DNA from 2 places in the Streptomyces sp. SLBN-31 genome. Region 1 is predicted to be linked to the other one. Evidence: predicted binding sites of a transcription regulator. Region 1 holds the regulator's gene; the other holds the start of a gene.
The links. Region 1 encodes HspR, which represses chaperone genes until heat shock. Its sites were predicted from a motif close to TTGAGNNNNNNNNNCTCAA; they were not measured.

Region 1 (10,762 bases):
ATGCCGTCGGAGATCACCGTCTGCTTGATGTTCTTCCGCGTCAGGGCGGTCACGGTGACCAGCTGGGCGGGGATGTCCTGGTTCGTGGGGCTGTCCACGGTGTCCTGGGTGAGGGCGTCGAACTGGATGTCGTGGCCCTGCACCTTGGCCACGGCCATCTGCGCGGCGGCCTCGGCCTCCTGCGGGTAGGACTTGTAGACGCTCATGTACTGGTCGCCCTCGACGATGCGCTGCACGGCCGCCAGTTCGGCGTCCTGGCCCGTGATGGGCGGCATCTTCGTCACGCCGGCCTTCTTCAGGGCGGCGATGACACCGGCCGCCATGCCGTCGTTGGCGGAGTAGACGGCCGCGATGTTGTCCTTGCCGATCTTGTCGATCGCCTGGGTCATGTTGGCCTCGGCGTTCTCCGGCTTCCAGTCCTTGGTGTCGTAGGACGCGGCGATCGTCACCTTGCCGTTGAGCTCCGACAGCGCACCCGCCTTGAACTGCTTGGCGTTGGGGTCGGTGAGCGAGCCGTTCATCATGACGACCTTGTCGGAGGTGTCGGCGTTGCCTCCGAGGGCGTCGAGCAGGGTGCGGCCCTGGACCTCGCCGACCAGTTCGTTGTCGAAGGAGACGTAGGCGTCGATGGGGCCCTCGGCGAGGCGGTCGTAGGCGATGACCGGGATGCCGGCGTCCTTGGCCTTCTTCACCTCGCCGGCGATGGCGTGCGAGTCGACGGCGTCCAGCAGGATGATGTCGACCTTGTCGTCGATCATCTTCTGCATCTGGCTCGCCTGCTTCTTGGCGTCCTGGTCGGCGTTCTGGTAGTCGACGCTGCCCTGCTTCTTGGTGAGCAGTTCGACCTGGTCCTTGATGATGGGGTAGTCGAAGTCCTCGTAGCGGGTGTTGGCCTTCTCCGGCAGCAACAGGCCGATGGTGACGTCGTTGCCCTTCGTCGGGCTCGCCGAACTGCTGTCCCCCGACGCGTTGAGCATGCCGCACCCGGCCAGCGACAGGGTCATCGTGGACGCGGCCACGGATATGGCGATACGACGCGTGGGACTGCTCACAGGCCTGCTCACTTCTGGTGCCTACGGGACACGGGCGCCTGAAGGTGCCCGGATGTCTGAAAAGCCAACGCGCAGCCGCCCCCGGGCGTCAAGCGGAACCACTTAACGAGTGCGCAACGCCACGCTCCGCTTGGCTTGTGAAGACATGAAGGAAACGCCTCCAAACACCCTTTACGGACTCTCCATGCAACGGCAGGCAATCGTCAGGCAAAGATCCGTACAACCAAGCCGATACCTCGCGAGTCGTGATCATGACGGTCCCGAACAGCCGTCCTCGACCGATCAGAGGATCGAATGAACTCAGCCAGACGTACGACGGCTTCGACGCTGGTGCTCGCGACCGCGGGCGCCCTCCTCGGCGCGTCCGTCTCCACCGCCTCCGCGGCGACCACCTGCACCTCGCCCGTCTTCAAGCGCCAGTTCTTCGGGAACACCGCCTTCTCCGGTACGGCGAAGAAGACGGACTGCGACAGCGTCATCGACCAGAGCTGGAGCGGTGCCCCCGCCACCGGCCTGCCGAAGGACAACTTCGGCGTCCGCTGGAGCGTCACCCGCGACTTCGGTTCCGGCGGCCCCTTCGCGCTCACCGCGAGCGGCCTCGACGGCATCCGCGTCTACCTCGACGGCACCCGCAGGATCGACCTCTGGAAGAACGTGTCGTCGACGGTGCAGAAGACCGTCCACGTCACCATCCCCTCCGGCAAGCACACCCTCCGGGTGGACTACGCGAACTTCACCGGCGCCGCGAAGGTCCGGTTCACCTACACCCCCCGCACCTCCGCCGCCGTCGACCAGGTCAAGCCCCTGGTGCCCGCCGGGACTTCGCTGTCGTACGACGCGGCGACCGGGAAGGCGAAGCTGACCTGGACGAAGAACAAGGAGATGGATCTCGCCGGATACCGGGTCTACCGGCGGCTGAAGGGCACGTCGTTCGGCTCCGCGCCGCTCGCGACGACCACCTCGACGTCGTACACCGACACCGCCCTGCCGATGACGGGCGACACGTACTACTACGAGGTGCGCGCCTACGACAAGGCCGCCAACACCTCGGCCGGCACCGCGGACCAGGGCGTGACCACCGTCGACCGCACCGCGCCGGGAGAGCCCACCGGCGTCACGGCGAAGGGCACCACCGCCGGGAACACCGTCGCCTGGCAGGCCTCCGGCGCGGCGGACGTCCACCACTACGAGGTGTGGGGCGCGCCCGAGGGACAGCAGGACGCCGACGGACCCGGCCTGGTGACCGGCACGTCCTTCACCGACGTACGCGCCGACACCGGCACCGCCTACGTCTACCGGGTGTACGCGGTCGACGGCGCCGGGAACGTCTCCCCCGCCTCCGCCCCGGTGACCGCCACCCGGCCCGAGCCGAGCGGCACGCCCGCCCCGGCCGGACTGACCGCCACCCTCCACGACGACCGGACCGAGCTGCGCTGGGACCTGCCCGAGGACTCCGGTCAGTACAACGTCTACCGCCGCACCGACGGCGGCTTCAGCGCCATCGGCAGCGTGCGCGGCGGCGGTTGGGACGACATCGTCGCCCCGGCCGGCGAGGCGTCCTACTACGTCGTCGCCGTGGACGGCACGGGCGCCGAGTCCGCGCCCTCCGACGTGCTCACCGTCGACCGGCTCACCCGGGCCACCCAGACCGGCCCGGCCGCGCCGAGCCTGACGCTCGTCTCGGCGGGAATCCCCGCCCGCTCCCCCGTCAAGGTCACGGCCGCGCCCGGCGCGGGCGACGAGGACCGCGTCCTGAAGGGCTACTCCTGGGAGATCGAGGGCGCCTGCGGCGCCAGCGGCACGCAGCTGTCCACCACCGGCGACATCTCCTGGACACCGCCGTACAACGGCCCCTGCACGGCCACCGTGTACGCCGTGGACGCCTACGGGCGCCAGAGCGGGCAGAGTTCGACGCTGGAGTTCTTCGTCGGCCGCTGACGCCCGCGAGAGCATGCGAAGGGGCCCGGAGGTCTGCGCCTCCGGGCCCCTTCGTCCACGCGTGTCGCTAGTCCTTCGCCTTCTTGGGCCGCCACACGACCAGCGCGCTGGTCTGCTGGACCTCCTGGTACGGCACCAGGTCGCGCCGGTAGGAGGCGTGCACGGCGGCCTCTCGCTGCTGCATCGCCGCGGCGGCCCCGTCGACGGCCGCCTGGAGTTCGACGACGCGCTGCTGGAGCGCGGCGACCTGGTTCTCCAGCTCGATGATGCGCTTGATGCCGGCCAGGTTGATGCCCTCGTCCTGCGACAACTGCTGCACCTGGCGGAGCAGTTCGATGTCGCGGGCCGAGTAGCGGCGGCCCCGCCCGGCCGTGCGGTCGGGGGAGACCAGGCCGAGGCGGTCGTACTGGCGCAGGGTCTGCGGGTGCAGACCGGAGAGCTGGGCAGCCACCGAGATGACGTAGACCGGGGTCTCCTCGGTCAGTTCATACGGGTTGCGTCGACGGCCGTCCATCTCGATCAAGCTCCCTTCGCCGCCTGGAACAGCTCCGCCCGCGGGTCCTCGCCCGCGGTCGCCTCGCGATACGCCTCGAGCGCGTCACGAGCCTTCCCCGTCACGTCCTTCGGGACACTCACCTCGACGGTGACCAGCAGGTCCCCGCGGGTGCCGTCCTTGCGGACCGCGCCCTTGCCACGGGCGCGCATCGTACGGCCGTTGGGCGTGCCCGGCGGCAGCTTCAGGGTGACGGGCGGGCCGCCCAGGGTGGGGACCCGGACCTCGCCGCCGAGCGCCGCCTCGGAGAACGTCACCGGCACGGTGACGGTGAGGTTGTCGCCCTTGCGGCCGAAGACCGGGTGCGCGGAGACGTGGACCGTGACGTACAGGTCGCCCGCCGGACCGCCCCGTTCACCCGGCGCACCCTTGCCGCGCAGCCGGATGCGCTGGCCGTCGTCCACCCCTGCCGGGATACGGACCTGCATGGTCCTGGACGACTTGGCGCGCCCGCTGCCGTGGCAGACCTCGCAGGGGTTCTCCGCGATCAGACCGCGGCCCTTGCAGTCCGGGCACGGGTCGGTCAGCGAGAAGCCGCCGCCCGAACCCCGGGCCACCTGGCCGGTGCCGACGCACGTCGGGCACACCCGCGGGTTGCCGTTGGCGTCGCCGGTGCCGGAACAGGCCTTGCACGGTGCCTGCGAGGTCATGCGCAGCGGGACCGTCGCACCCTCGATCGCCTCGGTGAAGTTGAGGCTGACCTCGGTGTCGATGTCCTGGCCGCGCCGGGGCTGCACGCGCGTGGTGCCCGAGCCGCCCCGGTTGAACAGGCCCCCGAAGACGTCACCGAGCCCGCCGCCGAAGCCGCCGGCCCCCTGACCGCCGCCCTGGGCGCCGCCTCCGAAGAGGTCGCCCAGGTCGAAGTTGAAGGAGCCGCCCGCGCCGCCCGGCCCCGGGCGGAAGCCGCCGTTGCCGAAGAGGGTGCGGGCCTCGTCGTACTCCTTGCGCTTCTTGGGGTCACCGAGGACGTCGTTCGCCTCGGAGATCTCCTTGAAGCGCTCCTCGGCCTTGACGTTGCCCTTGTTGGCGTCCGGGTGGAACTCGCGGGCGAGCTTCCGGTACGCCTTCTTGATCTCGGCCTCGGTGGCGTCCTTGGGGACGCCGAGGACCTTGTAGTAGTCCTTCTCGATGAAGTCCTTGGTGCTCATCCTCGACGCGCCCCCTTTCCGGTGTTCCGCTCGGTGTCTACGTCAGCCCTCCTCAGGGCCGTTGTCCTTCTCGTCGCCGGCCGCGGGAGCCTCCTCGGCCCCCTCGGCCTTGACCGTCTGCGCGCCCGGCTGCGGTTCGGCGACGGCCACCCGGGCGGGCCGGATGGTGCGCTCGCCGATGCGATACCCGGGCTGCAGGATCGCCACGCAGGTCGTCTCGGTCACGTCCGGCGCGTAGCTGTGCATCAGGGCCTCGTGGATCGTCGGGTCGAAGGGTTCGCCCTCCTTGCCGAACTGCTGCAGACCCATCTTCGCCGCGACGGTCTCCAGCGACTCCGCGACGGACTTGAATCCGCCGACGAGTTCGCCGTGTTCCCGGGCGCGGCCGATGTCGTCGAGCACGGGCAGGAGCTCGGTCAGGAGGTTCGCGATGGCGATCTCCTTGACGGTGATCCGGTCCCGCTCCACGCGGCGGCGGTAGTTCTGGAACTCGGCCTGGAGCCGCTGGAGGTCCGCCGTGCGCTCCTCGAGCGCCTTGCGCACCTGGTCCAGCTGGGCCGTCAGACCGGCGATCTGAGCTGCGTCCCCGGCCGGGGCCGCCCCCTCCGAGGAGGTGGCGGCCTTCGGCTCGGCGTCGTCAGAGGTGGCGCCTGAGGGGACGTCGGGCTTCTCCTCGAAGCCCGGGGTCTCCTCCGTCACGCGGCACCGTCCTTGCGCTCGTCGTCCACGATCTCGGCGTCGACGACGTCGTCGTCGGCCTTGGGCGCCTCGGCACCGGCGTCGGCGCCGCCCGCGGCCTGCGCGGACTGGGCGTCGGCGTACATGGCCTGGCCGACCTTCTGGGAGACCGCGGCGACCTTCTCGGTGGCGGTGCGGATCTCGGCGGTGTCCTCGCCCTTGAGCGCGGTCTTCAGCTCCTCGACGGCGGCCTCGACCTCGGTCTTGACCTCGCCGGGAACCTTGTCCTCGTTGTCCTTGAGGAACTTCTCCGTCTGGTAGACGAGCTGCTCGCCCTGGTTGCGGGTCTCGGCGGCCTCGCGGCGGCGGTGGTCCTCCTCCGCGTACTGCTCGGCCTCCTGGCGCATCCGGTCGACCTCGTCCTTCGGCAGCGAGGAGCCGCCGGTGACGGTCATCTTCTGCTCCTTGCCCGTGCCCAGGTCCTTGGCGGTCACGTGCATGATGCCGTTGGCGTCGATGTCGAAGGACACCTCGATCTGCGGCACGCCGCGCGGGGCCGGCGGCAGACCGGTCAGCTCGAACATCCCGAGCTTCTTGTTGTACGCCGCGATCTCGCGCTCGCCCTGGTAGACCTGGATCTGCACGGACGGCTGGTTGTCCTCGGCCGTGGTGAAGATCTCGGAGCGCTTGGTCGGGATCGTGGTGTTGCGCTCGATGAGCTTGGTCATGATGCCGCCCTTGGTCTCGATACCGAGGGACAGCGGGGTGACGTCGAGGAGCAGGACGTCCTTGACCTCGCCCTTGAGGACACCGGCCTGGAGCGAGGCGCCGATGGCGACGACCTCGTCCGGGTTCACACCCTTGTTGGCCTCCTTGCCGCCGGTCAGCTCCTTGACGAGCTCGGCGACGGCGGGCATACGGGTGGAGCCACCCACGAGGACGACGTGGTCGATCTCGTTGATGGAGATGCCGGCGTCCTTGATGACGTTGTGGAACGGCGTCTTGCAGCGCTCCAGCAGGTCCGCGGTCAGCTGCTGGAACTGGGCGCGGGTGAGCTTCTCGTCGAGGTGCAGGGGGCCCTCGGCGGAGGCGGTGATGTAGGGCAGGTTGATCGAGGTCTCGGTGGACGAGGACAGCTCGATCTTGGCCTTCTCGGCGGCCTCGCGGAGGCGCTGGAGGGCCATCTTGTCCTTGGCGAGGTCCACGCCGTGACCGGACTTGAACTGCTGCACCAGGTAGTCGACGACGCGCTGGTCCCAGTCGTCACCACCGAGGTGGTTGTCACCGTTGGTGGCCTTCACCTCGACGACGCCGTCGCCGATCTCCAGCAGCGAGACGTCGAACGTACCGCCACCGAGGTCGAAGACGAGGATCGTCTGGTCGTCCTTGTCGAGGCCGTACGCGAGCGCGGCCGCGGTCGGCTCGTTGACGATGCGCAGGACGTTCAGGCCCGCGATCTCGCCGGCCTCCTTGGTCGCCTGACGCTCGGAGTCGTTGAAGTAGGCCGGGACGGTGATGACCGCGTCCGTGACCTTCTCGCCCAGGTACGACTCGGCGTCCCGCTTCAGCTTCTGCAGGATGAAGGCGCTCATCTGCTGCGGGTTGAACTGCTTCCCATCGAGCTCGATCTTCCAGTCCGTGCCCATGTGGCGCTTCACGGAGCGGATGGTCCGGTCCACGTTGGTGACCGCCTGGCGCTTGGCCACCTCGCCGACGAGCACCTCACCGTTCTTCGCGAAGGCGACGACGGACGGCGTGGTCCTGGCGCCCTCGGCGTTGGTGATGACGGTGGGCTCGCCGCCCTCCAGAACGCTGACGACGGAGTTAGTCGTGCCCAGGTCGATGCCGACCGCACGTGCCATGGTTGATTCCTCCAGCTGACTTGAGTGGAACGGACTCAAGTGTGCATGACGGCGGCGAATGGGTCAACAGACATGAGTCGTATGGGCTCAACTCTTATCCGTTCCTTACACGCAACCTGCCGGTGACCTGCGCAGATGCCGAACCCCTAGGGGGACGATCAGGGATTCGGAGCAGTGCCAGGACGAGGATCAGGGCGCCCGCCCCCACCCACCACACCCCGGATCCGGCGATCCACCCCATGTCCACGAGCACCCCGACGAGCACCCCCGCAAACGCCCCGGTTCCCAGCAGCACGGTGATCCCCTGCGGGGTCACCCCCAACCGCCGCAGCCGCTGGGCGAGATGGTCCGGCCCGCGCCGTTGCAGCGGCCGCCCGCCGAGCCGCCGCGCCAGCACCACGAGGAGCACGTCGGCGCTGGCGACGGCGGTGAGCGGGAAGAGCACGCCCGCAGTGGAAGCGAGCCCGTAGCCGGCGCGCGTGAACACCGCGGCGGCGGCCAGCACGAACCCGGCGAACAGCGAGCCGCAGGCGCCGAGTCCCACGCGCGCGGGAGGCCAGTTGTGCATCAAAAACCCGGTCAGCGCGGCGGCCAGCACGCTCAGCAGCACGGCGAGCCCCTCCATCACCTCGGCGGCGGCGCAGACCCCCACCCCGAAGGCGGTGAGGACGCCGACGGTCCCGGCGAGCGCGTCGGCGTGGTCGAGGGCGCGGAACCCGAGGGCGACGAAGGTGATCCACCCGACGGCCAGCAGCCCCCCGCCGACACCCGTCTCCCCGTACGGCACCACGCAGGCCGCCGCCACCGCCGTACCGGCGACGAGCACCCGCAGTCTGAGCCGCCCGATGTCACCGAGGAGGCCCAGCGCGGCGACCGCGGCCCCGGCGACGAGCAGGCGTCCCACGCCGCCGCCGAGCGGCGCGACGCCCGCCCAGTCCCCGGCGCCGGCGACCAGACAGCCGGCGAGCACGACGGCCACCCCCCCGGACAGCGGCAGCGGCCGCTGTCGCCGCCGGTCGACGACCCCGAGGCGCAGGGCGGGGACCCGCAGGAGTGCGGAGAGCACGGCGGCGAGGAGCAGGGCGGTGGTGGCGGCGGCGATCCCGTAGAGCACAGGTCTAAATTAGGGGCGAATGTATCAATTTGGCGCGAATAACACGATCGGATCGTCCCGGACCTTTGAGGTGACCCTCAGCGACGCAGATCACCGCACCGCTGACTACATTGCGACGGAGAATGTGGGTAGTCTCAGACGGACTGCATAAGTTACCGCTTAGTAATGTCGAGGATTCCCTCGAGAGAACCCCTCGCAGGCCCGAGGAGCCCCCAAATGCAACTCGCCGCGATCATCGTGTCGCTGGTTCTGATCGTGGTTGGCGTGGCGCTGTTCGCCCGCGCCATCCTGCAGATCTACAACTTCATGCGGCTCGGCCAGAGCGTGCCCGCGGGTACCCGCACCGACGAACCCGGCCGGCGCACCGTCACCGTGGCCAGGGAGTTCCTCGGCCACACCCGGATGAACCGGTGGGGTGTCGTCGGTGTCGCGCACTGGTTCGTGGCGGTGGGCTTCTTCACCCTGCTGCTGACGATCGTCAACGCCATCGGCCAGCTGTTCCAGGCCGACTGGCTGCTGCCGGTCCTCGGCGACTGGACGCCGTACAACGTCTTCGTCGAGTTCATCGGCACGATGACCGTGCTCGGCATCCTGGTGCTCATCGGCATCCGCCAGCTGAGCCACCCGCGCAGGCCGGGCCGGAAGTCGCGGTTCGCGGGCTCCAACTTCGGCCAGGCGTACTTCGTCGAGGCCGTCATCCTCATCGTCGGCGTCTGCATCTTCATGCTGCACGCGCTCGAGGGCGCCCAGCACCACGTGGACTCCTACGAGGCCTCGTTCTTCATCTCCTACCCGGTGGTCCACTGGCTCGCCGGCATGGACGTCTCCACGCTGCAGAACCTCACCTACTTCTTCGCCGGCCTGAAGATCGCGACCTCCTTCATCTGGATGATCACGGTTGCCCTGAAGACCGACATGGGCGTGGCCTGGCACCGCTTCCTGGCCTTCCCCAACATCTGGTTCAAGCGCAACGCCGGCGGCGAGACCTCCCTGGGCGCCCTGCTGCCGATGACGTCCGGCGGCAAGCCGATCGACTTCACCGACCCCGGCGACGACGACGTCTTCGGTGTCTCCCAGGTCGAGCAGTTCTCCTGGAAGGGCCTGCTGGACTTCTCCACCTGCACCGAGTGCGGCCGCTGCCAGTCGCAGTGCCCCGCGTGGAACACCGGCAAGCCGCTCTCCCCGAAGCTGCTGATCATGTCCCTGCGCGACCACGCGCACGCCAAGGCCCCCTACCTGCTGGCCGGCGGCGGCAAGAGCATGGAGGGCGAGGAGAAGGCCTCCGAGGAGCAGCTGGCCGGCGTGCCCGCCGCCGCCCTCGCGGAGGCCGAGCGCCCCCTCATCGGGACCGCCGAGGACAACGGCGTCATCGACCCGGACGTCCTGTGGTCCTGCACCACCTGCGGCGCCTGCGTCGAGCAGTGCCCGGTCGACATCGAGCACATCGACCACATCGTCGACATGCGCCGCTACCAGGTGATGATCGAGTCCGCGTTCCCGTCCGAGGCGGGCACGATGCTCAAGAACCTGGAGAAGAAGGGCAACCCCTGGGGCCTGGCCAAGAAGCAGCGCCTGGAGTGGCTCAAGGAGGTCGAGTTCGAGGTCCCGGTCGTCGGCCAGGACATCGAGGACCTCACCGAGGTCGAGTACCTGTACTGGGTCGGCTGCGCCGGCGCCCTGGAGGACCGCGCCAAGAAGACCACCAAGGCCTTCGCCGAGCTGCTCCACATCGCGGGCGTCAAGTTCGCGATCATGGGCGGCGACGAGAAGTGCACCGGCGACTCCGCCCGCCGCCTGGGCAACGAGCCCCTGTTCCAGGAGCTCGGCATGGAGAACGTCATGGCGCTGAACATGGCGTTCGGCGAGGAACTCGACGACGACGGCAAGGTGGTCCCGGAGTCCGCCAAGCCCAAGTCGGCCAAGAAGATCGTCGCGACCTGCCCGCACTGCCTCAACACCATCGGCAACGAGTACCCGCAGCTCGGCGGCGACTACGAGGTCATCCACCACACCCAGCTGCTCCAGCATCTCGTCGACGAGGGCAAGCTGGTCCCGGTCACGCCGGTCGAGGGCATCATCACGTACCACGACCCCTGCTACCTGGGCCGCCACAACAAGATCTACACGCCCCCGCGCGAGATCATCGCCAACGTCCCCGGCCTCCGGAACGAGGAGATGCACCGCCACAAGGAGCGCGGCTTCTGCTGCGGCGCCGGCGGTGCGCGGATGTGGATGGAGGAGCGGATCGGCAAGCGCATCAACAACGAGCGCGTCGACGAAGCCCTCTCGCTCAACCCGGACATCGTCTCGACGGCCTGCCCGTTCTGCCTGGTCATGCTCACGGACTCCGTGAACGGCAAGAAGAACGACGGCAAGGCCAAGGAGTCCATCCAGGTCGTCGACGTCGCCCAGCTGCT
Region 2 (10,762 bases), on a different contig from region 1:
CGCGGCACGCTGGCGCCGCGACGGCATCCCGCCCGCCTACGAGCGCTGCGGCACGGCCGGCGACGAGCCCGACCAACTGCTCCTGAGATGGAACGGCTGGTACGGCGGCCCGCCTGACCACCAGCTGGCTTTCGCCGCCGCCCTGACCCGGACCGTGTCGGCGGCGATGGACATGGCGGGCGGCCGCCGCGACTCCCTCGACGGCGAGGTGGCCCCGCGGCGTCCCTGGCAGAAGGCGCTGAGCTGGTTCGTCTCCTCCTACCCGCTGCTCGGCGGTATCGCGGCCGGCATCACCCTGGTCGCCGACGCCGAACTCGCCCGCGCCCACGGCATCTCCGTGGCCGCCGTGAACCCGGAGGCCGGCGAGATCTACGTCAACCCGCTGCGTCAACTCGAGGACGAGGAGTGGCGGTTCGTCCTCGCCCACGAGATGCTGCACGCCGCCCTGCGCCACGGCGACCGCTGCGGCACCCGCGACCCCTACCTCTTCAACATCGCCTGCGACTACGTCATCAACGGCTGGCTGATCGAGATGCAGGTCGGCACCATGCCCGAGGGCCTGCTCCACGACCCCGCGCTCGCCGGCCTGTCCGCCGAGGAGGTCTACGACCGCATCGCCGGCGACCTGCGCCGCATGCGGCGCCTGGCCACCCTGCGCGGCAAGGGCGTCGGCGACGTGCTCGGCGCCCCGCTCGGCCCGCCCGGCACCCACGTCGACCTCGACGAGTTCTACCGCCGGGGCCTCGGCCAGGGCCTGGACCTCCACCAGCGGCAGGAACGCGGCTACCTGCCGGGCGGCCTGGTCGAGGAGATCCGGGCGCTCAGCCAGCCGCCCCTGCCCTGGGACGCGCGACTCGCCCGCTGGTTCGACGAGTTCGTGCCCAGCCCGCAGCCCGTCCGGACGTACGCGCGTCCCTCCCGCCGCCAGTCCTCCACCCCGGACATCCCGCGCGCGGGCCACTACTTCCCGCCCGAGGAGATCGCCCGCTGCACCTTCGGCGTCGTCCTCGACACCTCCGGCTCCATGAACCACACGCTGCTGGGCAAGGCACTGGGCGCGATCGCCTCCTACGCCGAGGCCCGCGACGTGCCCGCCGCCCGCGTCGTCTTCTGCGACGCCGCCCCGCAGGACGCGGGCTATCTGCCGGTGACCGAGATCGCGGGCCGGGTCCGTGTGCACGGCCGCGGCGGTACGGTCCTGCAGCCCGGGATCGACCTGCTGCACCGGGCGGACGACTTCCCGCCGGGCGCGCCCGTCCTCGTGATCACCGACGGCTGGTGCGACGTGCTGCGGGTCCGCCGCGAGCACGCCTACCTGATTCCGCAGGGGGCACGGCTGCCGTTCACCCCCCGCGGGCCGGTCTTCCGGGTGCGCTGAGCCGGAATGTGATCGGATGGGAGCGCAAGCAACAGCAGGAATTCGGAAGGACTCACCGTGGCAACCACGCGCTCCGCACACACCGTATGGGAAGGCAACCTGCTCGAGGGCAGCGGTGTCGTGAACTTCGACTCCTCCGGGGCCATCGAGGCGCAGCCGGTGACGTGGGCCTCGCGCTCCCAGGACGCGAACGGCAAGACCAGCCCCGAGGAGCTGATCGCCGCCGCGCACTCCAGCTGCTTCTCCATGGCGCTGTCGCACGCCCTGAACGGCGCCGGCACCCCGCCCACCAAGCTCGTCACATCGGCGGACGTCAATTTCCAGCCGGGTGAGGGCATCACCGGCATCCACCTCACCGTCGAGGGCACGGTCCCCGGCATCGACGACGACGCCTTCGTCGCCGCGGCCGAGGACGCCAAGAAGAACTGCCCGGTCAGCCAGGCCCTGACCGGCACGACGATCACCCTGTCGGCCAAGCTCGCCTGAAGCGGCCGAGCCCGCCCGACCACGGGCCACAGGTGCCGCGCCCCGTCCCCGGAGCGCGGCACCGCCGTTTTACGGGGTACCCGAGAGCCGTTCTCCGGGGGTACCCGGGACCTACGCGGCATTGACAACAGCGCACTCAAGTTTTGTGCTGGAGTCTGAGAAGTGCCTGGCGGAAGGGGACGGAGATGGCACGTGCGGTCGGGATCGATCTCGGGACCACGAACTCCGTGGTGGCCGTCCTGGAGGGCGGCGAACCCACGGTCGTCGCCAACGCGGAGGGGGCCAGGACCACACCGTCGGTCGTGGCCTTTGCCAAGAACGGGGAGGTGCTCGTCGGTGAGGTCGCCAAACGGCAGGCCGTGACCAACGTGGAGCGCACCGCGCGCTCGGTGAAGCGGTACATGGGCGACGCGCACTGGCGCTTCCCCGACCAGGGCTCCATCGACGGCACGCGCTACCGGGCGCAGGAGCTGTCGGCGCGGGTCCTGCAGAAGCTCAAGCGGGACGCGGAGTCCTACCTCGGCGAGGACGTCACGGATGCGGTGATCACCGTCCCCGCGTACTTCGACGACTCGCAGCGGCAGGCCACCAAGGAGGCCGGGGAGATCGCCGGCCTGAAGGTCCTGCGGATCATCAACGAGCCGACGGCCGCCGCCCTCGCCTACGGCCTCGACCGGGGCGAGGAGCAGACCGTGCTGGTCTTCGACCTCGGCGGCGGCACCTTCGACGTGTCGCTGCTGGAGATCGGGGACGGGGTCATCGAGGTCAAGGCCACCAACGGCGACACCCACCTCGGCGGCGACGACTGGGACCAGCGGATCGTCGAGCACCTGGTCAAGCGGTTCCAGGGGCAGTACGGCGTCGACCTCGGCAAGGACAAGATGGCCCTGCAGCGGCTGCGGGAGGGCGCCGAGAAGGCCAAGATCGAGCTGTCCAGCTCCTCGGAGACGACGATCAACCTTCCCTACATCACTGCCTCCGCCGACGGGCCGCTGCACCTCGACGAGAAGATGACCCGCGCGCAGTTCCAGGAGCTCACCGCCGACCTGCTCGACCGGTGCAAGACCCCCTTCCACCAGGCGGTCAAGGACGCGGGCATCAAGCTGTCCGCGGTCGACCACGTCATCCTCGTCGGCGGCTCCACGCGCATGCCTGCCGTCACCGACCTGGTGAAGGAACTCACCGGCAAGGACCCGCACAAGGGCGTCAACCCCGACGAGGTCGTGGCCGTCGGCGCCGCCCTGCAGGCCGGTGTCATCCGCGGCGACGTCAAGGACGTGCTGCTGCTCGACGTCACCCCGCTGTCCCTCGGCATCGAGACCAAGGGCGGCATCATGACCAAGCTCATCGAGCGCAACACCACGATCCCGACCCGGCGTTCGGAGATCTTCACGACGGCCACCGACAACCAGCCGTCGGTGGGCATCCAGGTGTACCAGGGCGAGCGGGAGATCGCCGCGTACAACAAGAAGCTGGGCGTCTTCGACCTCACCGGGCTGCCGCCGGCGCCTCGGGGCGTGCCGCAGATCGAGGTGGCCTTCGACATCGACGCCAACGGGATCATGCACGTCTCGGCGAAGGACCTGGCCACCGGCCGCGAGCAGAAGATGACGGTGACCGGCGGCAGCGCGCTGCCCAAGGACGACATCGACCGCATGATGCGGGAGGCCGAGCAGTACGCGGAGGAGGACCGCCAGCGGCGGGAGGCCGCCGAGACCCGCAACCAGGCCGAACAACTCGTGTACCAGACCGAGAAGTTCATCCGGGACAACGAGGACCGCATCCCGGCCGACACCAAGTCCGAGGTGCAGGAGGCCACCACGGAGCTGAAGGGGCTCCTGGAGCGGAACGCCGATACCGGCGAACTGCGTACGGGCGTCGAGAAGCTCGCAACCGTCAGCCAGAAGATGGGGCAGGCCATGTACGCGAACGCCGCCGGCTCCGACGGCCAGGCCGGCGACCGGGCCACGGCCCACGAACAGCCGGGCCACGAGGAAGAGGGCGTGGTGGACGCGGAGATCGTCGACGACGAGAAGGACACGAAGGGGGGCGCCGCCTAGCGCCCACAGGGAGGCAGGGTCGCGCACACAGCCGTCAGGACGGTCGCGTACGGCGTGCCGAGGTCGGTCAGTGCGGTGCGCAGCCGTTCCAGGCCGGCGCGGTGCTCGGTGAGCAGGCCTGTGTCGCCGGTACGGGCCGTGAACTCCAGGACGGCGGGCAGGAAGTCGGGCGGTTCCCCGTCGGTCATCTCCAGTCCGGCGGCGCGGTAGACGTCCCCGAAGCGGGCGGGCGTCATCCCGCGCCGCCGTGTGTCCGCGTCCTGCCACCGGCTCAGACGGAGGCTGTACCGGTTGCCGGAGTCGAAGACCCGGACGTAGTGCGCGGCCAGTTCCCGGGCCGGCGTGACCGCCGCGTGGTCGGTGAACTCCCGCAGCTGGGGCGCGGCTTCGCGCAGCAGTGGCAGCCGGGCGCGGAAGTCGTCGCCCGGGTAGGTCAGGCAGAGCGCTGCCGCCTGATGCAGGACGGCGTCAGAGGGCATCGGACCCCCTTGCCGGTATCCGCGTGTCGGCCACGTCCCTCGCTCCCTTGCTCGCCCCGTCCTTCGACGCTAGGGGCGAGCGAGGGAACGCACCCGCCCAGACGCCCGTACGGGTGTACGGGCCGCGGGCCCCGGGTCTCAGGCCTCGGGCTTGCGGGCCACCCCCGCGTACACCGGTACGACGCCCTCGGCCTGCGCCTCCACGTCCACCGGCTCCGGCCGCCAGCCGTGGACGGGGATCACACCGGGGCCGAGCAGCTCCAGACCCTCGAAGAAGCGGTAGAACTCGGGCAGCGTGCGTGGATAAAACGGCGTGCCGCTCTTACGGAACAACCCCGCGGCCTTCGCCACCCCCTCGGGACTGAGGTCCTGGGTGACCTGGGAGAGGATCAGGAAGCTGCCCGGGGCGAGCGCCTCGACGTACCGCTTGAGCAGACCGTGGACGTCGTCCTCCTCGTCGCCCAGGTAGTGGGTGAGCGCGATCAGGGACAGCGAGACGGGACGGGAGAGGTCCAGGGACTCGGCGGCCAGCCGCAGGATGGTGTCCGGGTCGCGGACGTCGGCGTGCACGTACTGGGTGCTGCCCTCGGCGGAGCCGCGCAGCAGGGCCTCCGCGTGCCGCAGCACGATCGGATCCTTGTCCGCGTACACCACCCTCGACTCCGGCGCCGCCTCCTGAGCCACCTGGTGCAGGTTGGGCTCGGTGGGGATGCCGGTGCCGATGTCGAGGAACTGGCGTATCCCGGCCCCGGCGGCGGCCCGCACGGCCCGGTGCATGAAACGGCGGTTGGCGCGCGCCCCGCGCACCGCGGTGCCGTCCGAGGCCAGGATGTCGCGGGCCAGTGCCTCGTCCACCGGGTAGTTGTCCTTGCCGCCCAGCCACCAGTCGTACACACGGGCGGGGTGCGGGCGGCTGGTGTCGATCTGCGGTAAGGCGTCGGATCCGGTCATGCGGTGTCGTCTCCTCGGGGTGGGAAGGGTGCCGTGCGTGCCGCGGAAGAGGGAACCCGGCGGCGGACTCAGAAGGTCTCGCGGTACTCCCGCAGGAGCTTCCTCGTGCGCTGCGCCGAGGCGGCACGCGCCGTCATGTGGTCCAGGACCTCGAGGTGCGCGGAGACCTCTCCCCGCGAGTCGAGGTAGAGGGCGCCCGTCAGGTACTCGGTGAAGACCATGTCGGGCAGTTCGGGCTCGGCGAAGCGGAACAGCGTGAAGGGCGCGTACGTCCCCGGGTGCGGGCCGTCCTCGAACTCGGCGACCTGAAGCGTGATCCGGTCCCGCTCGGCGAACTCCAGGAGCTTGTCCAGCTGCTCGCGCATGACCTCGCCGCGGATGCTCACCGGACGCTTCAGCACCGTCTCGTCCATCACCACCCACAGGTGCGGCGGGTCCGGGCGGTCCAGGAGCTTCTGCCGGGCCATGCGCAGCGACACGTGCCGGTCGATGGTCTCCGGGCCGGTCTGGCCGACCGTGCCGGCCTCCATGACGGCGCGCGCGTACTCCTCGGTCTGCAGCAGCCCGGGTACGAAGTGCGGCTCGTAGGAGCGGATGATCCGGGCGGCGCCCTCCAGGCTGACGTACAGGCTGAACCAGTCCGGCAGCACGTCGTGGAAGCGCTGCCACCAGCCCGGCTGGTTCGCCTCCTCGGCCAGCGCGACGAAGGCGGCCGCCTCCTCGTCCGGTACGCCGTACGTGGTCAGCAGCACCTGGACGTACGGGATCTTCAGCGCGACCTCGGCCATCTCGATCCGCCGCACGGTCGCCGGCGCCACGCGCAGCACGCGCGCGGCCTCCTCACGCTTGAAGCCCGCCGCCTCCCGCAGCTCCTGCAACCGTTTTCCCAGCACCACCTGGCCCACAGTGGGCGCGGGCCGCCGCTCACTCACGCCACGCCTCCCCTACGCGCCGAAGTCCGCGCGAAGCAGTGTGTCATGTTCCGGTGTCAGTCTCACGGGGTCCGCGGTGAGGCGCTTGCCACGTGTGCCGAACGGGCGCCCGGTGGCGGCGCCCGTCAGGAGATCAGCGACCGGAGGTACTTGGCCGTCGCCGGGTCGGCCGGCAACAGCGTCTCGATGGCCAGCTCGGCCACGGTGACGTCCATGGGCGTGTTGAACGTCGAGATGGAGGAGATGAAGGACAGCGTCCGGCCCTCGTGCTCGATCCGCATCGGCAGGGCGAAGTACGGTACGGGCTCGGCCGGTTCGCCGCCGTGGGCGCTCTCCGGGACCGGGTAGGCCGCGACCTCCTCGTACAGCCGGCGCAGCGGTGCCGAGCGGTGCAGGGCGATCTGCCGCTCCATCTGGGCCAGCAGATGGCCGCGCCACTCGGGCAGGTTGAGGATGCGCGGCGCCAGGCCCTGGGGGTGCAGGGTGAGCCGCATGGCGTTGAGCGGGGGCTTCAGCAGGGACTCCGGGAGCCCGTCCAGCAGCGTCATGATGCCGCGGTTGGCCGCGACCACGTCGTACGTCGCGTCGACGACCAGCGCCGGATAGGGCTCGTAGCCCTGGATGAGCCGTTCGATGCCCTCGCGCAGGGCGCCCATCGCCGGATCGTCCAGGGGGGTCTCCGGGTAGCGCGGGGCGTAACCGGCAGCGAGCAGCAGGGCGTTGCGCTCCCGGACGGGCACGTCCAGGTGCTCGGCCAGCTTCAGCACCATCTCTTCGCTCGGCCGGGAGCGGCCCGTCTCGACGAAACTGATGTGCCGGGCCGAGGACTCGGCGCGCAGGGCAAGCTCCAGCTGGCTCACCCGGCGCCGCTCCCGCCAGGCCCGCAGCAGCGGGCCGACGCCCTGGTCGGCGGGAGCGGTCACGGAGGCGATGGTTCCGGTCACGGCAGCGGTCATGTGTACGACCGTAGTCGAGGAACGCCCCCCGCGAGGTGTCCTCGTCTCACCCCCGGGCACCCTCTGACCAGGACCGCAGTCGCAGGGCTGTGGCAGGCTGAAGAGGCAACCGCAGCCGAGGTGAGGAGCGAGGCCATGCCCGTGGAACCGCTGTCCCAGAAGGAGATCGAGGACCGGCTCGCCGAGCTGTCGGGCTGGTCGGCCGAGAACGACCGGCTCACCCGCTCCTACCGGCTCACCTCGCACTTCGCGGCCACGGCGATGGTCGTGCACATCGCCCGGGTCCAGGAGGAGCTCGACCACCACTCCGACCTCACCCTCGGCTACAACACCGTCTCCCTCTCGGTGAACACCCACAGCGTCGGCGGCCGGATCACCGAGCTCGACTTCGGCCTCGCGAGCAGGGTCGAGGAGCTCGCACCGGGACACGGGGCACACTGACGCGCGTGCTCGACTACGACAAGGAAGCCGACGCCTACGACGAGACACGCGGCGGCGAGGCCAGGGCCGCGGCCGCCGCGACCGCCGTACTGGGCCTGGTCCCGCCCACCGCCGAACGCCTCCTCGACGTCGGCTGCGGCACCGGCATCGTCACCCGCCGCCTCGCGGCCGGGCGGCCCGCGGCCCGGGTGACGGGCGTCGACCTGACGCTCGGCATGGCCCGGATGGCCGCCGGCCGGCTGCCCGGCGCGATCGCCCTGGCCGACAGCCGCGCGCTGCCGTTCCCCGACGCCACGTTCGACGCCGTCAGCAGTGTGTGGCTGCTGCACCTGCTGGACGGGCCGCAGGACGTCCGCGCCGTCGTCGCCGAGTGCGGCCGGGTCCTCAGACCCGGCGGGGTGTACGTCACCACCGTCGACAAGGCCGCCGCGCACAACGTCGGCAGCGACATCGACGCCGTGCTGGCCGAGCGGCCGCGCAGCGTGCCCCGGGACCCCGCCGACCTCGTCACCCGGTACGCCGCGGCCCAGGGCCTGCTCCCCGCCGGCCGGGCCCGGTTCCAGGGGCACGGGCAGGGGCGCAGTCCCCGTCGTACCGTCGCCGACCTGCGGCGCGGCTGGTTCGTCACCCTGCCGCCGGGCGAACCGCTCGCCGAGCGGTTCGCCGACCGCCTGGCCCGGCTGCCCGACCAGGACCGGCCCCGCCCCGATCCGGTCTTCCACCTGCGCAGCTTCAGGAAGGCCGGCTGAAGTCCATCGTCCAGTTGGTCAGCCAGCTCTCCCCGCCGTCGACGGAGAACGCCTGCTCCCAGCGGGCGGCGGCGGGGGAGACGCCCGACCAGACGAACCGCACGCGCACGTCCTCGCCGTCGTACGTGTCCTCGCCGAGGAACTCGCCCCGGTCGCCGTCGAAGCCGCCGTTGACCGGTGGGAACAGGGTGCCGGTGCGGCTCGAGGACCAGTTCAGCGACCACTGCTCACGCTCCGGGTCGAACAGCCGCAGGGTCAGTCCCTTCGCGCCCAGGTACGGCATGTCGATCTCGTCGAGGTTCGCGGCGCCGTCGAACAGCGGAAGGCACCGGCTGGTGGACTCGAACTCCACCCAGCCGCTGTCCGGGTCGAGGAAGTCGGTGCGGCGGCGATGGGCGACCTCCCACTCTCCGTGCAGGAAGTCGAAGTCGTGCGGACCGCTCATGTGCGTTCTCCCGTGGTTCCTTCGGGCAGGGTGTCGGACAAGTAGGCCGTGAGGTCCGGGACTTGGGGCGTGAGCATGTGCCGCACCCAGGCGTCCCGCTCGTGCTGGATCGGCGGCAGCTCGAAGACGCAGCCGATCCAGGGGAGTTCGGGCCTGACGAAGTGGGTGGGGTCGCGGTCGGGGCAGCCGAGGACCGGCTGGCCGGCGGCCGCGTTCGCGTAGTGCAGGACGTTGTCCCACACCCAGCTGTAGGCGTTGACGTAGGCGCCGTCGTCGTTTCCCCGGTGAACGACGACGAAGGTCACCGGCGGCGTCCCGTCCGGCTCCGGCAGCAGCTCGGGCAGGACCTCGTACGCCGCCTTCTCCACGTCGGGCGCGATGCCCGCCGGGTCGGCGGTGACGTGGTAGCGCTTGACGTGCCGGCCGGCCACCTCGATCGGCGGCGGCACGGTCAGCAGTTTCTCCGTGAAGGGCATGAGGTGACGCTAGGGCCGCTTCACTGACACCTTGTGTCAGTGAAGTCCAGCCGTCTCGTCTCGATCCTCCTGCTGCTGCAGACCCGGGGCCGGATGACCGCTGCCCAGCTCGCCGAGGAGCTGGAGGTCTCGGTCCGCACGGTCTACCGGGACGTGGAGGCGCTGAGCGCGGCAGGCGTCCCGCTCTACGGCGACGCGGGCCACGCCGGCGGCTACCGCCTGCTCCACGGCTACCGCACCCGCCTGACCGGGCTCACCGCCGACGAGGCCGAGGCCCTGTTCCTCGCCGGAGCCCCCGGCCCGGCCGCCGAGCTGGGTCTCGGCTCCGTCCTGGCCGCCGCCCAGCTGAAGGTGCGCGCCGCCCTGCCGGCGGAACTGCGCGAGCACGCGGACCGGGTCGGCGGCCGCTTCCACCTCGACGCCCCCGGCTGGTACGCGGACGCGGAGGAGACGCCGTACCTCACGGCGGTCGCCGACGCGGTGTGGCACAGCCGCGTGCTGCACGTGCTGTACCGCCGCTGGGCCGAACCGACCGACGTGGAGCGGCTGTTGGAGCCGTACGGGCTGGTCCTCAAGGCGGGGCGGTGGTACGTCGTCGCGGGCCCCGGACCGCGCACCTTCCGCGTCGACCAGATCCTCCGACTCGCCGAAACAGGCGAGGAGTTCACCCGGCCGTCCGGCTTCGACCTGGCCGCCTACTGGGCGGCCTACCAGCGCGACTTCCCCGACCGGCTGTACCGGGGCGAGGCGCTCGTACGGCTGGCACCGGGAGTGCGGCTGCCCAGAGCGGTCGACGTGCGCACCGACGACGACGGCTGGACGGTCGCCCGGGTGCCCATCGAGTCGGTCGCACACGCGCATGGCGAGTTCCTGCGCCTGGGCACGGACATCGAGGTGCTGGAACCCTCCGACCTGCGGCTGAGCATCGCCCGTACGGTCGCCGAACTGGCCGGAATGTACGGCAACCCGGCCTCGGACCGTGACGACTGAGGGGGCGGAACCCGTCCGTCCTCTCTGGAGGTTCGTCCCGTGCAGCACCCGCACCCGCACAGGCACCGCAGACGCCGTGTCCTCCTCCCGGCGGTGACGGCGACCGCGGCCCTGGCCGCCGCCGGCCTCACCGCCCTGTCGCCGACCCCCGCCGAGGCCGCCACCGCACGGCAGGTGGAGAAGCTCGACCGCGGCCTGGTCAGCGTGCACACCGACAGCGGCAACCTGGTCGGCTGGCGCTGGCTCGGCACCGACCCGAACGACGTCTCCTTCAACGTCTACCGGGCCGGTACGAAGGTCAACTCCGCGCCGATCACCGGCTCCACGAACTTCTTCCACTCGGGCGCCCCCGCCCAGGCCGACTACACCGTCCGCGCGATCGTGGGCGGCGTCGAGCAGGCCGACTCAGAGCACGCCGT

Region 2: a site for HspR is predicted at 1,986-2,004, ahead of dnaK (molecular chaperone DnaK). Genes of this name have one in related genera too.

The regions. Positions count from the first base shown of each region.
Region 1 covers NZ_VFNC01000003.1:913,467-924,228, reverse strand. Annotated here, with positions in the region: gene FBY22_RS41885 (sugar ABC transporter substrate-binding protein) at 1-1,052, opposite strand, end outside; gene FBY22_RS41880 (fibronectin type III domain-containing protein) at 1,347-2,990, shown strand; gene FBY22_RS41875 (heat shock protein transcriptional repressor HspR) at 3,058-3,504, opposite strand; gene dnaJ (molecular chaperone DnaJ) at 3,510-4,691, opposite strand; gene grpE (nucleotide exchange factor GrpE) at 4,734-5,390, opposite strand; gene dnaK (molecular chaperone DnaK) at 5,387-7,231, opposite strand; gene FBY22_RS41855 (MraY family glycosyltransferase) at 7,326-8,345, opposite strand; gene FBY22_RS41850 ((Fe-S)-binding protein) at 8,562-10,762, shown strand, end outside.
Region 2 covers NZ_VFNC01000001.1:2,014,532-2,025,293, forward strand. Annotated here, with positions in the region: gene FBY22_RS09270 (DUF2201 family putative metallopeptidase) at 1-1,378, shown strand, start outside; gene FBY22_RS09275 (OsmC family protein) at 1,436-1,864, shown strand; gene dnaK (molecular chaperone DnaK) at 2,050-3,924, shown strand; gene narJ (nitrate reductase molybdenum cofactor assembly chaperone) at 3,921-4,403, opposite strand; gene FBY22_RS09290 (SAM-dependent methyltransferase) at 4,542-5,354, opposite strand; gene FBY22_RS09295 (helix-turn-helix transcriptional regulator) at 5,423-6,286, opposite strand; gene FBY22_RS09300 (helix-turn-helix domain-containing protein) at 6,412-7,242, opposite strand; gene FBY22_RS09305 (4a-hydroxytetrahydrobiopterin dehydratase) at 7,378-7,683, shown strand; gene FBY22_RS09310 (class I SAM-dependent methyltransferase) at 7,689-8,432, shown strand; gene FBY22_RS09315 (hypothetical protein) at 8,416-8,877, opposite strand; gene FBY22_RS09320 (hypothetical protein) at 8,874-9,353, opposite strand; gene FBY22_RS09325 (YafY family protein) at 9,393-10,343, shown strand; gene FBY22_RS09330 (rhamnogalacturonan lyase) at 10,383-10,762, shown strand, end outside.